3 regions of the Halobacillus sp. B29 genome follow, and region 3 is predicted to be linked to each of the others. Evidence: predicted binding sites of a transcription regulator. Region 3 holds the regulator's gene; each other region holds the start of a gene.
The links. The regulator LexA, encoded in region 3, represses DNA repair genes until DNA is damaged. The targets are predictions, from matches to a motif close to CGAACATATGTTCG.
Positions count from the first base shown of each region.

Region 1: a site for LexA is predicted at 2,663-2,676, ahead of ACTWP7_RS18910 (YolD-like family protein). Genes of this name have one in related genera too.
Region 2: a site for LexA is predicted at 3,749-3,762, ahead of uvrB (excinuclease ABC subunit UvrB). Genes of this name have one in related genera too.

Region 1 is NZ_JBQQCM010000019.1:37,064-43,325, forward strand. Features, by position in the region: gene ACTWP7_RS18890 (site-specific DNA-methyltransferase) at 1-125, shown strand, start outside; gene ACTWP7_RS18895 (hypothetical protein) at 232-1,710, shown strand; gene ACTWP7_RS18900 (hypothetical protein) at 1,938-2,243, shown strand; gene ACTWP7_RS18905 (hypothetical protein) at 2,381-2,557, opposite strand; gene ACTWP7_RS18910 (YolD-like family protein) at 2,911-3,252, shown strand; gene ACTWP7_RS18915 (DUF6731 family protein) at 3,804-4,865, shown strand; gene ACTWP7_RS18920 (hypothetical protein) at 4,862-5,578, shown strand.
Region 2 is NZ_JBQQCM010000006.1:108,202-114,463, forward strand. Features, by position in the region: gene ACTWP7_RS09540 (GGDEF domain-containing response regulator) at 1-100, shown strand, start outside; gene ACTWP7_RS09545 (response regulator) at 97-459, shown strand; gene ACTWP7_RS09550 (ATP-binding protein) at 456-3,674, shown strand; gene uvrB (excinuclease ABC subunit UvrB) at 3,831-5,813, shown strand; gene uvrA (excinuclease ABC subunit UvrA) at 5,820-6,262, shown strand, end outside.
Region 3 is NZ_JBQQCM010000003.1:134,109-140,370, forward strand. Features, by position in the region: gene tkt (transketolase) at 1-1,692, opposite strand, end outside; gene ACTWP7_RS04970 (DUF896 domain-containing protein) at 1,872-2,105, opposite strand; gene ACTWP7_RS04975 (YneB family resolvase-like protein) at 2,201-2,866, opposite strand; gene lexA (transcriptional repressor LexA) at 3,190-3,813, shown strand; gene ACTWP7_RS04985 (hypothetical protein) at 4,048-4,191, shown strand; partial or broken gene ACTWP7_RS04990 (IS3 family transposase) at 4,291-5,163, opposite strand; gene ACTWP7_RS04995 (hypothetical protein) at 5,246-5,794, opposite strand.

The DNA of each region.
Region 1 (6,262 bases), on a different contig from region 3:
TTCTAGTAACCGATTCAGAAGAAGCTTTCATTTCAATGAAAGAAGAATTATCTGGTTATAAAGTTATTCAACTCTACAAGCATTACTTAGAGAATTTCAGCATAAATACACAAAAGAATATATAAAAAACCATTACAAGAGTCGTTATGCTATTGAGTTAAATCAATTGCATAACGGCTTATTACTTTACAAAGGTATGTGAAATTTAAATGGTAAAAAGGAATGAAGCATATGAGCTCCAAAAGAATAAAATGGACGCCAGATAAAGTTATAAAAGAAATTGTGAAGCTAGATGACAAGGGTGAAGGATTGTACGTAAGGAATGTAACTAAAGTTAACTTAGCTCTTTTAAAAGCAGGGAGGAGACATTTCGGAAATTGGGAGAATGCAATAACTAATGCAGGGTATGATTATGAAGAGGTTAAGAAGAGAGGTAAAAGGGAAGGGGCTCAAAAAATCTCTAAAGGGAGACAAAAACGGTTTAACAGTACGGAGTATCTTGAGGCTCAAAAAAGTGAAGCAATTTTATCCCTTATACAAATACACAAAGAAAATAATAACTTAACATACTCATTTCTTTATGAAAACCATGGATCATTATTAGCAATGCTGTATAAACATTTTAATTCTATAGAAAATGCTATGGAAGCAGCAGGTATCGATTATGCAAATATAAAAAAAGTAACATCTAGACGAAAGTGGACTGATGATAGTATTAAGAAAGAAATATTGAAACTATTAGAAAATGATGAACCGCTATACGTATCCTATATAATAAATCAGCATAGACAACTGTATAGAGCATGTGTAGAATATTTAGGTTCTTGGGGAAATGCTTTAGATATGATAGGGGTAGATTATCCACGAATTAAAGAAATAAAAAGACAAGAAACAATCGAAAATTCAACTTTATATTCAAAAACTTATGTTCTGAAAAATTTATATGAAATAAAGGAAAAAGGACTACCATTATCTAGAAAAACAATTAGAGAACATACAAGTGGACTTGAGGATGCTTGTTATAATCGATATGGAAGTTTAAAGGTGGCAATTGAAGCTGCTGGGTACAACTATGAAGATGAACTAGAAGTAGCGGAGCAAATATGGCTTGTCAAACAAAGAGAAGTTCAAATGAAATGGACGATAGAAAGTGTGTTAGCAGAAATACAACAGCTGTATGAACAAGAAATTCCTTTGTACAAATCACATATACAAAGTTATAATCAGTCTTTATATGATGGTGCTATCAATCGAATCGGTTCATGGAGTAAAGCCATAGAAAAGGCTGGTTTAGACTATGATAAAGTACGAGAGGATTCAAGAGATGCTTCATATTGTGGTTATCTTTTTGAAGATTTGTTAGATGAACTGTTAATTGAAACTGGAATATCATATTCGAAATACGATCACGAAAAATACAATCCTGATTACACTTTGAGGAATGGTGTATGGATGGATGCCAAGTTGAGCCAGTGGACTGTCTACGCTTCTAATACCATTGATAGATACAAATACCATTGCAGATACCTAATTATTATTTATATGAGAGGACGAAGAGGAGAAATCTCAGATCAAATCATAAAATCTAATGTAAGATTAATTAGTGTACATAAATATATTAAACAATTGTCCCAGCATCGACAGCAATACTATCTCACTGAAATTAATAAAATAGAGAGCCACCTGGAAAAAATAGAAGATTGGATATAACCAATTAACTTGATAGCCATAAAATACGTTATACGTAAGTATTAAGGTTGTGTCTATTACTTTTTTATTTCTAAGAAATTTATGAAATTCTATGTAAACCAAAGCATTTTAAAGTTTTGTCAATAACTGCTTTAGGACCTTATTGTATTAATTGTACGATTTTGCTCTTTTACGTTTTTAGGTGGTAAGGTATATGATTACCTCATAATCAAATTTGAGGTGATTTAATGAAAAAAGAACCGACATATCAAGAATGGGCATTTAAACTGATTCCATCCAGTTACGGAGAGTTAAAAGGCAACAAGAGATACTATCGTGTGTTTTTTGGGACAGTACATTGGCATACAGCTGATCCAGAGAACATTCATAAGGCATGTACAGTATTCGTTCAGTATGGTAATAATCCAGACTTTGAGCAGGCAAGGAAAAAAGGGGAAATAAGAGAGAATTATCCTTGTCATATTCTTGATGAAGATTTGGATGTGGTTATAGATGGAATTAAGGTATTAAGAAAAAAATTTGAAAATAATTAAGCAGTTTAATCGGCAAACCGAACGTAGTATAAGAAGAATGTATAACTGCAACCTCCGTTACTGTCCTAAATTTAGGATTTATAGGATTTCCGGAATATAGAAAGAACAAGCCCTGGCCAAGAGCCTGGGCTTGTTCTTTAATGTTTAATAGGAGTCTCATATACGCTTAAGTTCGATTCTAACTCTCTTATTTTAAGCTCTTGCTTCTTTAAATAAGAAAAGATGTCGACTAGAACGTTGTCCATCCCTTCAGATACTTCCTCTTTTGCTAATTCTTCCTGCCACTCCAAAAGTTTAGAAATCACGCTTTCCAATCGTAAAACCTCCCCGATTTTGTATCAATTCCATAATTCGACATATATCTTTAAAACCCTTCACAAAATTTGTAAGTTTACTTTTCTTTACTTTGTGATATTATAAGAACAAATGTTCGTGTTAGGAGTGACCACAGTGGAGGGTATGTTGAATCGGTCAGAGTCCGATAAGAAAAAAGTTGAACTAATTTATATGTCGAAAAAGGGAAATTTTTCTCAGCGTGTTATCTGTGTTGTTTCTATTAAAAGAGACGTAGTTCTTGCATACTGTTATACGAAGAAGACAGTTCGATCGTTTAGAAAGGAAAATATCCTGTCAGTTCATCCTTATAAAGAAAGGAATAGTGTCATCAATGGATAATCGAAATCGGGATCGAGGTACAATTAAGTGGACATCTCTAATGTTGCCTGAGCATGTTGAGATGGTGAAGCAGGTGTGGAAAGAGGATGAACGCATTGAAAAACCTATTTTGGATGAACAGCAAATGGAGGAAATGGGGTTTAAACTTCAGCGGGCAGTAAGTGACGGTCTACCAATACAAATCAGATATCATAATGGTTTTAATTATAGTGAAGAAAAGGTCAAGGTATTGCAGATTGACCTCAACGTACGAAAAGTGAAATGTATAACCGTTAGGGAGAAATTACATACCTCCATTAATATTGACCAAATCATGGACGTAACGATTATATGAGCTTCTTAAGGAAGAGCCAATAATTGTTCATAATAATGTAGAAGCTCGACATGAAAATAGATATGGGGAAGAATTTTATTACCATTGCCCCATATTAACCCTAGGGGATATTGAGGTGATACTTACGACTGGATATTGACTGGATTTTCTTTTTTAATACAGATATCTTATTTAATCGTTTTTACACCTTATCTTTTATTCTTCAGTTAATTCAGGGAATGGGCGGCATTATCTACATTGCTTCAAATACATTACTAAATTCGTAACGTCATTCTCTTTTATATGCAGCAATTGGTAAGTTAATCTTCCAGTCGTTCAATTCTGCTTTATAGAACACCGCATAACCACACATATCTAAAAATACCTCCACTAACTCTTCATCCATGTTGCCTTGATGTTTTTGTATTATTTCAGCCCATTCTTTTAATTTCTTTATCACATCCTACACATTTACTTTAACCTTATTTCTACAAAAATTGCTAATTCCACCATAAATAGGAGGTTTATAGAATCATAGTGTCGAATTGTAACGGTTGAAAGGGTGTGACTTAATGTCTAGAACAGTTAAATTTTACCAAGTAGCAATATATGAGAATGAAGAAAAAACAAATATACCTGTGGGTAAATTTTTAGATTTGGCTGGGTTAGCTGACTGGGTTGACAGGCTAAGGAGAATAGATGGTTACCCCACCGCAATAAAAAAGATTGACTTACATTCAAAGAATCCAAATTATAGGATATTACCATTTGTGAAATATCGACAAGATTATAAGCCGTATCTTGGGGACATACAGTCGCCACAAGAGTTAGATGAAGTTAAAAAAGACATAATTGAGATGGTAACAATAGTTCATGACGAAAACACCGATGTGTTTGCTATCGAAGGCAGTATGCATGGAGTGAAACAGAGCGGTATAGAAAAATATCTAAACACATTTCTTCCAAAAGATGAAAATGGTTACCCGGAATTCCAAATTGTATTGAGCCCTATCATGTCCTATAAGGGAATGGAAGATCTTAAAAGCTCTTCCCAGATTAGATCTATTGAGTTAACTTTGTCTCTTAGTGAATATCACATGGGTCATTTTGAAGATTCAATGAATGAAGACGAAAAACCAGCAAACAAAGTGCTTTCTTCTTTAAGGAAGATTGGCTCTGCCAAGGAAGAGCTGGAGGCAAATAAAGTTAGAATGGTTTTCGGCGTTGATAATGGTAAACATAATACTATGAGGCTAGATGCAGCCCTTGCAATGTTAGAGATGCTTCAAATGAATATGAATTCGGTGGATACATTGAAAGTTCGCTATCGAGATTCTGAAACGGGAGAATTGGACAACGCAGATTTAAAAAATAACGGTGGGCCATTGAAAGACAAAATTTTTGAAAACAATCCTGCTTCTTATCCTGGATGGCAATTAGTAGGTGCAGAAATAATAAACACTATACACTCTAACCTTGGAACTTTAAATAAAGCATATACCAGTTTTACTAAAGATAAAGTAAGGTATAGTGTGGCCGACAATAGGCGATTTCTTGATACTCGTTTAATCGTAAAAGTTGAAGATAAGTATAAGGTAATTGAAGATGAACCGGGAGGGAGCAGTGATGAGTGAATCAAAGTACTAGCAAACAGACAAATTTCGGTGATAAAGTTAAAAATGGTCTTTTGGTAGCATCTGACTCTTTATTTGAACTAATTTTACCAAAAGTATTTTTGGGGCTAATCGTTGTTTCGTTTTTTTATTTTTTAATTATCAATATTCCGTTTTTTGATGTAGAAAGTATGGCTAAGTTATCAGAGTTTGAAGAAGAGTTAAGCTCAATACTTTTTAATGAAAACAAGTCTTCATTACTAATTAATATATCAGTGGTGTTAATCGGGTTCTTTATTACGGTGATGTCTGTACTAGGTACAAATTATTCTAAAGCAGTGTCTAAATTGGTGGAAGATAATGTTTCTGATAGGTTTATAAGTTATTCTGCCTGGGCTTTAACTTACGCATTTACCTTTTTAATATTATCAATACTAAATACTGACTTTAGTGAAGAAGGAGTTACTTTAATATATTCCTTCTTATTTTGTGCTCTACTTGCTAACGCTATAAGGTTTACTTTGATAGTAATAGAAATATTTCGTAAAAACATTTCAGGCTCATGTGATGAAGTTAGAGAGCAAGATCAAAAAGAAAAGGAATTGATAGGACTGCTCCGTGAAATCAAAGAACATTTGGAATACCAGGGTGAAGATGAAGAAAAATACAAAGAAGAATTAAGAAGAAAGATTACAGAACAAGAGAAAAAAGAAGGTATGGATAATAATGAGTAATCTAACTAAATTAACTTGTGCTTTATTTGCCCTGACATCAAGTGCAAGAAACTTTGACATCTGTTAATTACAGATGTCTTTTTTATGGAGATGATTACATGGATATTCAGAAGATTTCTAGGCTTGCTCGCAAAAACAGGCTTGTTAAATTCTATCAAAGAAAACCAATGAGCTCTTAGTGCGAGCTTCCTGAACTAGGGCGTTACTTTGACCTTATTAAACACTTCAGAATTTGATGGCAACTTTCCAGAAAATAATGTTTTTTCAGGGCTAAACATTCAAAGAAATAACTTTTACACTAATAAAAAGGTGAATGATGATTTACTTCTTTAGCTTGAAGGAGAAGCCATGAATTTCCTTCACATATGGAATCATATCTAGTCATCCCCCTATCTTCTAAGGACTTTATCAAATGACATACTTTTTGACATACTTTTCTACAGCCTTGTTTATCTTCTTTTATTATTGAAGTTGGTTACGGACCTTGTAAACATTGTTTTTATCCATCTGGTTAGATGTTATTTTCTTTTATTGAATTAGATGAATCCATGGGCGGCATGATGTAAGGTTTAGCTGCCCTCAAACTTTCTCATGAGTTCAAATAATTTCAGAAAGCGTTATCATTTTGAAAATTATCTTTGTGAGGGGTATCAGAATTTATAAAGCTATAAAAGGTAGTGACTC
Region 2 (6,262 bases), on a different contig from region 3:
TATCGGAGCGGATGATTATATGACCAAACCTTTCAGCACAGATGAATTAGTCGCACGAATCCGCAGGCTGATTCAACGCCATAAGGGAGGAAAAAGATGAAAAAACGCATTTTAGTAGCAGATGATGAAGAGGTGCTCAGAATGCTGATCACAGATACACTTGAAGATGAAGGGTATATCATAACAGTAGCTGAAGACGGCAGAGAAGCGTTGGAGATCCTGCAGCATGACACGTTGGACTTAGTTATTCTGGATTACATGATGCCAGGATTGACTGGGATAGAAGTAGCCGAAAAGATAAGTGAAGGTTGTAAAAATCGACCACCTATCGTTATGTTAACCGCTAAAACTCAGGAGTCTGATGTGGAGATTTCTAAGAACGCCGGCATTCAGTATTTTATGGGAAAGCCTTTCAGTCCAATTGAATTAATCCAATTAGTAGAGGAAATCCTGACATGATGGATTACTTCCAAAAATCGATTCGCAGAAAATTCTTTATAGTCATGCTGGTAGTAGTGACTGCCACCTGTCTAGCTACGTCGGTCCTATTTTATTTACAGTACTCCAATAAGATCCAGCATGAGACGTTGACGGCTGAATTAGTAGATAAGCGAAACGTTTTACGCAATATTAAAGAAGAGTATCAGACCATGGTTTTTCGAACTCGTGGATACATAGCATTCAATAATAATAATGAACTGCTCCAAGCAAAACAGGCGCGGGAAAACCTTGACGGATATTTATCCGAAGCTCAGGGAATGAATTGGTCTAATGGACGGATTGAACTTTTTTCTGATCTTAATCTGTTTTTGAAATATTACTGGCAAAGTCTAATTCCCAAAGTAGAGATGGCTGTAGAAAACGGGAATATGGAAGAAGTTCGGCAACTCAGTCTCGCTAATACAACCGAACAAATTAATGAAATTATCCAAACACTCGAAGATATATCGAATGAAGCTCAACAGACGTTAACCTCAGAAAATGACAATTTCCTTGAGCGGATGGACTTGATTTCTTATTTGCTTTTTGCCCTAATGGTTCTTGTAGTTTTCATCCTATCAATTGCCTCAAGAACATTGAGCCGGGGGATAGGACGACCGCTTTCTGAACTTTCGATAGCATCTGAATCATTAGCTGCAGGAAGAAATTATGATGAGTTACCTTCGAGTAAGCGAAAAGACGAAATTGGTACATTGACACGCTCCTTTCAATATATGGCCAAGGAAATTGGAGAAAGGGAAGACAATCTTTCTGCTCAAAATGAAGAACTGATGGCCCAACAGGAAATGCTTGAATCCTATGTAAATGATTTACGAAACAAGGACTTGGCTTTAAATGAGTCCTCCATTGTCGCTATATTGGACGAAGATGGATGGATTCAAACCTGTAACGGTAAATTAGCGGAAGCATCGGATTATTCAGTAAGTGAGTTGGAGGGGCGTCATTTCTTAAGCTTAACGGAGGAGTCTTACGATCATACGGATGTAAAGAAAGCCTTCCCAGGAGTGGAACACGGAAAGGTGTGGAAAGGAGAGGTGAGGTGTAACCGTAAAGGTGGAGGTTTTTTTTATACAAACACCACTGTAGTCCCTTACATAAATGAGGTTGGCAAAGTCGAACAATTTATTGTTATTCAGAAAGATATCACTGATATAAAACAGGCCCAGGAGCGGTTAAAGGATTCTTTAAGTGAGACAGAGAAGGCAAGAAGTACAGTGGAGAAATTGAATTCTATGAACCAGACGCTTTCAACCACCATGGACAAGCAGTCTTTGCTGGATCAGGTCATTTACCAGCTCTCTATTTTATATCCATTCGACCATGGAATCTTTATGCTGCTTGATTCTGGTGGTTACGCGAAAATTGGTTTAAGAGAGGAAGATTTGAAGGATGATATTATAAATTCTTTCGCTCATGCGGTACAGCGCTTACGGGCTCAACGTGTCCCTTACATCCGGGAGCGTAAAATGACGATCTATGAAGAGGGTTATTTTAATGAATCTAGTAAAAGTTATGATCTCTATGTACCTGTATTTAATTCCAGAAATAAACTGGAGGCGTTCTTTGTAGCTACAAGGATAGGAACTTCCTATGAAAAAGAAGAGATTAATGGAATTACGTCCATTTTGCAGCGAGTTTCATTATACATCGAAAGAATTGATTCTTATGAACAATCAGAAATTAACCGTCAATTGAATCAGGATATCATAGATAATATAAATGAAGGAATTCTGTTTGTAGATGAAGCAGGAAAGCTCGTGCAATACAATCAAAACTGGCTGACATTCCTTGGCCTTCCATACATGGAGCAAGAGAATTGGTTAAAGGTGGAGTTTGAAGATTGGCTAAATCAAATTTCTTCCTACATCACAAATGTGGAAAGCTTCGCAGCCTTTTGCAGAGGAATGGTATTCACTGATGATCATCCAAAGAGCAGTGTGAGAATAGAGATAGGTGCTGAAGAGGAGTTTCGCATAATTGAGGTCTATGCGGAACCTATTTATCATCAACATGAAAAAGAAGGCATTTTATTTGTATTCCGTGACATTACTTCGGAATTTGAAGTCAACCAGATGAAAACAAACCTGGTTAGTACAGTGAGTCATGAATTACGAACTCCACTGGCGAGTGTCCTTGGATATACGGAATTAATGATTCACCGTGATCTGCCGGAAAACCGGAGAAAGAAATATTTAAATACCATTCACGGTGAAGCAAAGCGGCTGACAAACCTTATTAACGATTTTCTGGATCTGCAGCGTATGGAGTCGGGGAAGTCTACTTTCCATAAAGAAGTAGTAGAATTGGGAACTCTGGTAGAAGAAGTGGTAGAAAACTTACGTATCACTCACACAGACCACCTGTTGGTGCTCACAGATCAGACATTAACTTCAAAGATCCACGCAGATCGTGAGAAGATTATACAGTTGATGAATAACATCATAGGGAATGCCATTAAGTTTTCCCCGGATGGAGGAGAAGTGGTAGTAGCTATAAATAACGATCAATCCAACGTTTACGTACATGTAGCGGATGAAGGTCTGGGCATTCCGGAACATGAAGTTACGAAGCTATTTACTAAGTTTCATAGAGTGGATAACTCAAGCCAGCGTAAGATCGGCGGTACGGGTCTTGGGCTTGCTATTAGTAAGGAAATTGCAGAGATTCATAATGGACGTATATCTGTACTCTCAGAACAGGGAGAAGGCAGCGTATTTTCCATTACCTTTCCCTTACATGAACCGTTGAAAAATGAAGATGGTCCGGTTGAAAAAGTCCCGCATGTTATCCTTATGGAAGATGATATTAATTTATCCCAGCTAATAAAAGATGAATTAGGGGACGCTGGTATTAAAGTTTCTCATTACAATGAAGGACGATCAGCTCTGAATGAATTGGATAAAATGAAGCCGGATGTATTTATTATTGATTTAACCTTAGCTGATCAAACTTCTGGATGGGATATTATACAAGCTATTAAGACCTATAATCACCTGTCTGACGTTCCTATATTTATCTCAAGTGCGCTCAGTCAATCGTCGGAAGTTCCAGATATCGAAGTGGAAGGGTATCTGGTCAAACCTTACCCATTAAGAAAACTTTCAACCACTATTATGAAGACCCTCTTACAGGAAAGTAAAACTGGTCAAATTCTGATTGCGAAGGAAGAATAACCAAGAAACTCTTGAGAAATGAAAATTTCTCAAGAGTTTCTTTATTACGAGAAGAGTCTGGACCTGCTTAGCACCGAATGTTTGTTCGTTTAATGTTAGAATGATAAACTAATGTGGTAAACTAATGATGACTAGTTAAGAACGGAGGTTTTCGTCATGGAGAATAAATTCGAATTGGTTTCACAATATTCCCCGCAAGGAGATCAGCCGCGAGCGATTCAGGAACTTGTAGATGGAATTAATCGCGGGGAAAAGCACCAGACTCTTTTAGGGGCGACAGGGACAGGGAAAACGTTCACTATGTCCAACGTGATTCAGGAAGTTAATAAACCTACATTAATCATTGCCCATAATAAAACGCTGGCCGGACAGCTCTACAGCGAGTTTAAAGAGTTCTTTCCAAACAACGCTGTCGAATATTTTGTCAGTTATTATGATTATTATCAGCCGGAGGCCTATGTGCCTTCTTCTGACACATTTATAGAAAAAGATGCGAGTATCAATGATGAAATTGATAAACTGAGACACTCGGCAACTTCAGCTTTGTTTGAACGAAACGACGTTATTATTGTGGCCAGTGTATCGTGTATTTACGGTTTAGGTTCTCCAGACGAATATCGAAGCCAGGTGCTATCAATCCGTTCAGGAATGGAAAAGGACCGTGACGAATTATTACGTAACCTTGTAGACATCCAATATGCCCGCAACGATATTGACTTCCAGAGGGGAACGTTCCGCGTACGCGGGGATTCTGTTGAAATTATACCGGCTTCACGTGAAGAGCATGCTATACGTGTCGAGTTTTTCGGTGATGAAATCGATCGGATTCGCGAAATTGATGTTCTGACTGGAGAAGTTATGGGCGACCGTGAGCATGTAGCGATCTTCCCAGCCTCTCACTTCGTAACACGAGAATCCAAACTAAAAAAAGCAATTGTAAATATAGAGCAGGAAATGATTGAGCGCGTAAAAGAATTACGTGAGCAAAATAAACTGCTTGAAGCTCAGCGCTTAGAGCAGCGGACAAACTATGATTTAGAAATGATGAATGAAATGGGTTTTTGCTCAGGGATCGAAAACTACTCTCGTCATCTGACATTTCGTGAGCCAGGCGCAACTCCATACACACTCCTGGATTACTTTCCAGATGATTTCATGATTATGGCAGATGAGTCACACGTTACACTTCCTCAAGTACGGGGTATGTACAATGGGGACCAGGCACGTAAACAGGTACTTGTTGATCACGGTTTCCGATTACCTTCAGCGCTCGATAACCGGCCGCTGAAGTTCCCGGAGTTTGAAAATCATATTAATCAAATCACATATGTATCTGCTACTCCAGGACCATATGAATTAGAACATACGCCTAAAGTTATTGAACAGATCATCCGGCCGACTGGTCTGCTTGATCCTGAAATTGATGTGCGCCCGATTCATGGACAAATCGATGATCTTGTAGGCGAAATTAACAAGCGTGCCGAAAGAAACGAACGGGTTCTTGTAACAACGTTAACGAAGAAAATGTCTGAAGACCTTACGGATTATTTGAAAGAACTTGGTATCAAAGTTGCTTACTTGCACTCTGAAATTAAAACACTGGAAAGAATAGAAGTTATACGCGATCTCCGTGTTGGTAAATACGATGTAATCATCGGTATTAACCTGCTTAGAGAAGGGCTTGACATCCCTGAGGTTTCTTTAGTTACTATTCTCGATGCTGATAAAGAAGGGTTCTTGAGGTCGGATCGTTCCCTGATTCAGACGATTGGAAGAGCGGCACGTAACGAAAACGGACGTGTCATTATGTACGCGGATAAAATTACGAAGTCGATGCAGTTTGCAATTGATGAAACATACAGGCGTCGTGAAAAGCAAATTGCTTATAATGAAGAACATGGGGTTACACCGAAAACAATCCACAAAGAAGTCCGCGATGTTATTAAAGCAACGGCCGTTTCCGAAGAAGAAGGTTCTTACGACAGCGGTATGAAACGCCCTTCTGAAATGACGAAGAAAGAACGTCAGGAAACGATTGACAATATGGAAACAGAAATGAAGCAGGCGGCTCGAGATTTAGACTTCGAAAGAGCGGCTGAATTACGTGATATATTATTGGAATTAAAAGCGGAGGGATGAGGAAGTATGGCTAGCAAGCATATTAGTGTTAAAGGAGCCCGGGCCCACAATCTAAAAGGGATTGATATTGATATTCCTAAGAATAAACTGGTCGTTATGACAGGGTTGTCCGGTTCCGGAAAGTCTTCTTTAGCGTTCGATACCATCTACGCGGAGGGGCAGCGACGTTATGTCGAGTCTCTAAGTGCCTATGCACGGCAATTCTTAGGACAAATGGATAAACCGGATGTGGACTCCATAGAAGGCCTTTCTCCAGCCATTTCGATTGATCAGAAAACCACCAGTCGTAACCCCAGGTCAACAGTGGGGACGGTAACTGAAATTTATGATTATCTTCGTCTGCTGTTCGCACGAGTAGGCCGCCCTACTTGTCCAAAACATGGAATTGAAATTAATTCGCAGACCGTACAGCAGATGGTTGATCAAATTATGGAGTATCCAGAAAGAAC
Region 3 (6,262 bases):
TTCAGATCCAGAAGCTAACAGAATAGCATCCGGCTCTTCCTTATCGGAATCACTTAAAATATACGCTCCATGTTTAACACCTTCATAAGCGTTTTCTGCCGTGCCTTTAAGAGTTGGCAGACCCTGGCGAGTTAATACTAATGCGTTTGGAGTAGTATTAGATTCCAGAGCCAACTGCCATGCCGCACTGGTTTCATTTCCATCAGCAGGACGGATTACCGATAGATTTGGCATGGCACGAAGAGAAGGTAACTGCTCGATTGGCTCATGAGTCGGTCCATCTTCTCCAACGGCGACAGAATCGTGAGTAAAGACATAGTTTACCGGAAGATTCATTAGTGCAGATAGACGAAGAGCTGGTCTCAAGTAATCACTAAATACAAAGAATGTTCCGCCATAAACTTTAAGTCCGCCATGTAAGGCCATACCGTTTAAAGCTGCGGCCATTGCGAATTCTCTAACGCCAAACCAAATATTACGGCCGGCATAGTTATTACGAGAGAAGTCTTCTTCTTCTTTGACACTTGTTTTGTTTGAACCTGCCAAGTCTGAACTGCCTCCAAAGAAATATGGAACTTTAGCAGAAAGGGCATTAATAACATCACCTGAAGCAGCACGGGTTGCCGGGCTGTCTTCACCAGCTTGATATGTTGGAAGTTCGTGCTTCCATCCTTCAGGAAGTTCTCCTTTAATAGCCGCTTCAAGTTCAGCAGCCAGCTCAGGGTAGCTTTCTTTATACTGTTTCATAAGTTCATTCCAGGATTGTTCTTTCTCTTCTCCGTTTTGTTGAACTTTTTCGTTGAAATCCTGATATACTTCCTCTGGAACGTGAAATAGTTCTTCATGCTCCCACTCATAGTGAGCTTTCGCTGCAGTAACTTCTTCTTCTCCAAGTGGAGCCCCGTGAGAATCAGACTTCCCAGATTTATTGGGTGAACCATAGCCAATTACTGTTTTAACTTCGATCATCGTCGGTTGATCTGTATTTTGCTTGGCTTCTTGAATCGCCTTTGCAATTTCTTCGGTATCTGTTCCGTCCTCAACACGAATCACTTGCCAGCCATAAGCTTCATAGCGTTTTTCAACGCTTTCACTAAAGGAACGATCTAAATCTCCATCCAGGGAGATGTCATTAGAGTCATACAACACGACTAATTTGCCAAGGCCTAGATGACCTGCTAAAGAAGCAGTTTCTTGAGAAACACCTTCCATTAGATCTCCATCACCGCAAATAGCAAAAGTGTAGTGATCTACTACATTATAGTTATCTCGATTGTATTTAGCGCCTAAATGCGCTTCAGCCATTGCCATACCGGTAGCCATGGATAAACCTTGACCAAGTGGGCCAGTAGTTGCTTCCACACCATCCGTGTGTCCGTACTCAGGATGTCCTGGAGTTTTAGAATCCCACTGACGGAAAGATTTAAGATCGTCGATCGTCACATTGTATCCTGATAAATGCAGGAGACTATATAAAAGCATAGATCCGTGTCCCGCTGATAGTACAAAGCGGTCGCGGTTAAACCAGTCAGAGTTCTTAGGATTGTGATCCATAAATTTTGTCCAAAGGGTGTACGCCATAGGAGCTGCCCCCATTGGCATTCCCGGATGACCGGAACTTGCTTTTTCAACGGCATCGATAGTGAGTGTTCGGATTGTGTTTATTGAAGTTTGTTCAAGGCTGTTTGCCATAATCGCCATTCCCCTTTCTCTTTCGAAAATATGTACAAGTATTATCCTATAATGAATTGAGGTTTGAAACAAGCACGGGGGCAATATTTCAAGAAAAACCCAACCCTTACGATTAATTTTCCCAGAAAAGGGTTTCTTAAACAAAATAAATCCGTACATAAGCTGTACGGATTTATAAATCAGTTTTTCTTTTCATTTTCCTGCATTTCTCTTAATTTTTTAGGTGTAACATCTTTTCCTTCAGGGTCAATAACAGTAACACCCTTTAACTGGTTCTTAAAAGATTTACGAACATTTTTCAGGTATTCCTGTCTTAACTCCTGTTGTTCTTCTTTTTCCTTGACAGTTAATTCTTCTTGCTTAGATTTATTAGCCAGTTCATTTATACGATCAATCTTTTCTTTAGATAACATAGATCATACCCCTTTGTATTTATATTGTGATTAACAGGATCGATTCATGTATGAACAAGAAAAAGACAAGAGGCCACGCGACCCTTGTCATTTATTCAATCGTAACCTTTGTCTTCTTTTTTTTCAAGTAATACGTGCTCCTGATATCTTCGATGGACGGTTGCTTTTGATACATCATATCCAAGTCCACGAAGAGTAGCGGCTATATCTTTGAATGACAGTTTGTTCTGGCGTAAACGAACAACCTCGTGTATGGGAAATTCAATCCTCTCACGTCCAGGAGCCAAGTGCTGATTTGATAGATTAACTGCAGGATTATAACCTTCCTCAACCGCCTTCCTCATTCCTCTGCGGATCTTCATGTTATGTATTTTCCGCTGATACTCTTCTACGATGCCCACTATTTGAAGAACCATAGAGTCGGATTCGGCTATTTCCAACTCACCTTCATGGGAAAGTGAATAGATTTGAACGTCTAACTTATTTAATTGATGAAATAATGCAATTTTGGTGTTTCCTCTTCCAAGCCGAGTTTCATCTTGTATTAATAAGGCGTCCGCTTCCCTACTAGAAAAATATTCAAGCAAGCGGAAAATTCCCTCCCGTTCAATTTCATATCCGCTTGCTTGTTCCTCTATACAATCCACAACTTCCATACTATGGTGTGCGGCCATCTGTTTTAATTCATTTCTTTGTCTGTTCAAAGAAGAAACTTGCGCTTCTTTTTCTGTACTTACGCGACAATATAGGATAACTCTCATGATGTTCGGCCCTTTCTATTAAGTGTTCTCATTAAGCATATAATAGATTATCCAATGGAGACCATTGAAAAGTAAAGAAAGGCTAAACTTGCGATAAACAGCACCAGGTACGTAATATCAAGCTTTGACAGTTTGTTGAACATGATTAGACCCTCCAATTTTAGGAACGAACGTTCTTGAGAACTAATGTTCGCTTTTTCTAATTCTAATTATATACGAACAATCGTTCTTGTCAACCGGATTTTTCGAACGCTTGTTTGTATTATTTAAGTAAGCATGGTACAATGTGGTTACTATAAATCCTATGTACGAGGTGTAAATCTATGAGTAAACTTTCAAAGAGACAACAAGAAATATTAGATTTTATTAAAGAGCAAGTAATTATGAAAGGTTATCCGCCTTCAGTCCGTGAGATCGGTCAATCCGTTGGCCTGGCATCCAGTTCAACGGTTCACGGACACCTATCGCGTTTAGAAAAAAAGGGGTACATTCGTAGAGACCCTACTAAACCAAGAGCTATTGAAGTAATAGAGTTAGAGGAAGATCACAGTATCCCAAGAAGTGAAGCCTCCTATGCACCTGTCATTGGTAAAGTTACGGCTGGTTCTCCGATTACCGCAGTCGAGAATATCGAAGAGTACGTGCCTCTTCCGGACTCTTTAGCCGGTACGGACGATAACACGTTTGTACTTGTGGTACAGGGTGAAAGTATGATTGAGGCTGGTATTCTGGATGGTGACATGGTAATTGTAAGACAACAGCAGACTGCTCAAAACGGCGACATTGTAGTAGCCATGACTGAGGATGAGGAAGCTACCGTTAAGCGTTTTTTCAAAGAAAGAAACCATATCCGCCTGCAGCCGGAAAATGCTACGATGGAACCTATTCTTTTAAATGACGTATCTATTCTAGGACGGGTAGTAGGTTTGTATCGTACTGTTCATTAATTAAATATTAAGGGCAGCTCTTAAGAGCTGCCCTTTTTTATGTGTTTACCCATTAAATACTACTAAAAAGTTCTATTTAAAATAATTTCTATTCCGTTCTTCCTTCCCATAAGGTGGACTTTCCTTGAAAAGAGCTGGTTTACCAAATGTTTGATACAGGGTACTTAAGTTCAAACGGATTATCGTAAGGAAGGTCATTCTTGAGCTTGAACTATAAGTAAGGAGTTGATTAACATGGGATTAAAGTCAAAGCTCTCAAAAATCCTTAGAATCTGGAACGACGTGGATGCTGTTCGTAATAACCGACTTGGCCAGCGAGTCGGCAGGAGAGCTGCAGGTAAAATCAGTGGAAAACTCATACGTAAAATATTTAAATAGAGGCTATTTTTGCTGTAAACAAGCAATAATAGCCCTTATGTTCACTGGAGTGACACAGTTAAATAAGACTCCCTCAGACACACTGGCTGTTAATTTGAATCAACGTGAGTTTAGCTTTTGAAAAGGCGACAATCATTGTAGTAATACATTTGCGTATGCGCGCATACGGTATGTTGATTTATTTTCCTCACTCTAGAAGACTGGATTATTCTGATATTAACGTGGAGTAGAATGATTCGATGATGGCATTATTAAAGCAGCTCCCTCATCGGGACATGCTTTGATAGTGCCTCTTTATTTGCCTCTTATTGAGACTGATAGGACATACGTGTACTGTAAACCTTGGTCCTATGAAAGGATCACCTCATATATGTCAACATGTCCTTCACATACCTTTCCTTAACGTATTTAATTCGAAGGATGTATCTTGTCTATCAAGGATAGAGTAAGAGAGGATTTCATTATGATATAAGTCCTTAATCGTTGTAAAATACTCGACATAAACATTACGCCAGAGTATGGTCTTCTACACTTAGTTTTCTCCTCACAAAACTCAATGATATCCTTCTCCAGAACTGATGGTCCCCACACCTTTCTCCGTAAGCGATCATAGGGGCATTCTTTAGCTCTACCAGAGCATTAAAAATATCTTTAGGGTACTTGCGCTTAAATGCTTCTACAGTTTGGAGAATACTTTTGGATCCACTTCCTTGCGATTCACCGGTACTATTCCAGCTTTTCATCTTTGCTTACAAAATAAGCTATCTTATTTTCTTAAGCTGAGGCATTTCTTCCCCCATTTTCCGGTCATTTCAAGTGAAGATATTGTTCATCTATAGGTTAAGAGAACCTGTGGGTTTCCGCGTTCTTAAATCTTTTCCTACTCGATTTAATTTGGCACTAATTCTTAATCCCAAACATGCCCATAAACTCTTGATTCGTGTGATTCTCTTCTAATTTAAATTGAACCACTTGCTTTTGTTACCTATAAGGAATACACCTCCAAGTGTATTTTTACAACTTTACATCCATTTGTTACTTCTACTCATTCTATTTACTTAATACCGTTGTTTCTTAAATACTCAATCAAAGCGAACAAAATTTGCTCTTTACGTTCCTTATAATTAGTGTCCATCTTTATACGCTGGCTACTAAAAAGAAAAGCATCATGCAAATAAAAGATGCGGGGCGTAGCTTGCCAAGTATGTTCTGTAATCCTATTCCATATATATATTTCAAATTTTTCGGAATAGTTTTTTTGTTTAATACATGAGCGTACGTCTGTTTTTTTTACTTCAACGGATCCTTCGAACATATTTTTACGAGCAATTTCCCACCACATTTCCGATCTATAAAATTCTCGGACATCATCCTCTTTAGCAACATTTGTTGCATTAGGTTTTTGTGTTTCATTAACCAGTGTACGTTCTTCGATAAACGACCATAGATCATCTTTGTTTATTCGCCAGCCGTCCTTACGTGTCGCAGGTTCGACCCCTTTAATAGTGCCATTTCGCAACCATCGTCGAAGGCTCTCCTTATGTGTCGTAATTTTATATTGCTTCAATTTTTCCAATGCTTGATCGACAGTATATTGTTCCATTCTACATCCCCTAACAAATCAATTGTTGTATATAAATCATAACACAACACGTGTTGCGAAACACTTTAAAGCAGGTTAAATCTGAGATTATTGAACGTTTTTAAACTTAAAAACGCTCCATATCCAAAGCGCTGAACGCTGTCGTTTTTAATCAGACGCCGTCTTTTTTATTCAAATTGTCAAAAAAGATATTTTTATGAAAAGAAGTTAATGGTTTCATTACATAAACTTCTGGCTCTTTCTCAGACTAGCTTAACAGCCAAGACACGATTAATGTTATCCAATAAAGAAAAGCAATGTTGTCCTGTTGAAATTATGGGTCCATCATAAAAATAAACCATCAACGGATATACGTAGAATTAAGAATAAGTCCTACTCAAAAGCTTAGATGAAATGGTTTAAAACAAAGATAGTTATCGTTAGGTCGGTGGATCTGGGGAAACTAATAGTTTACCGAGCTTCTGAGGA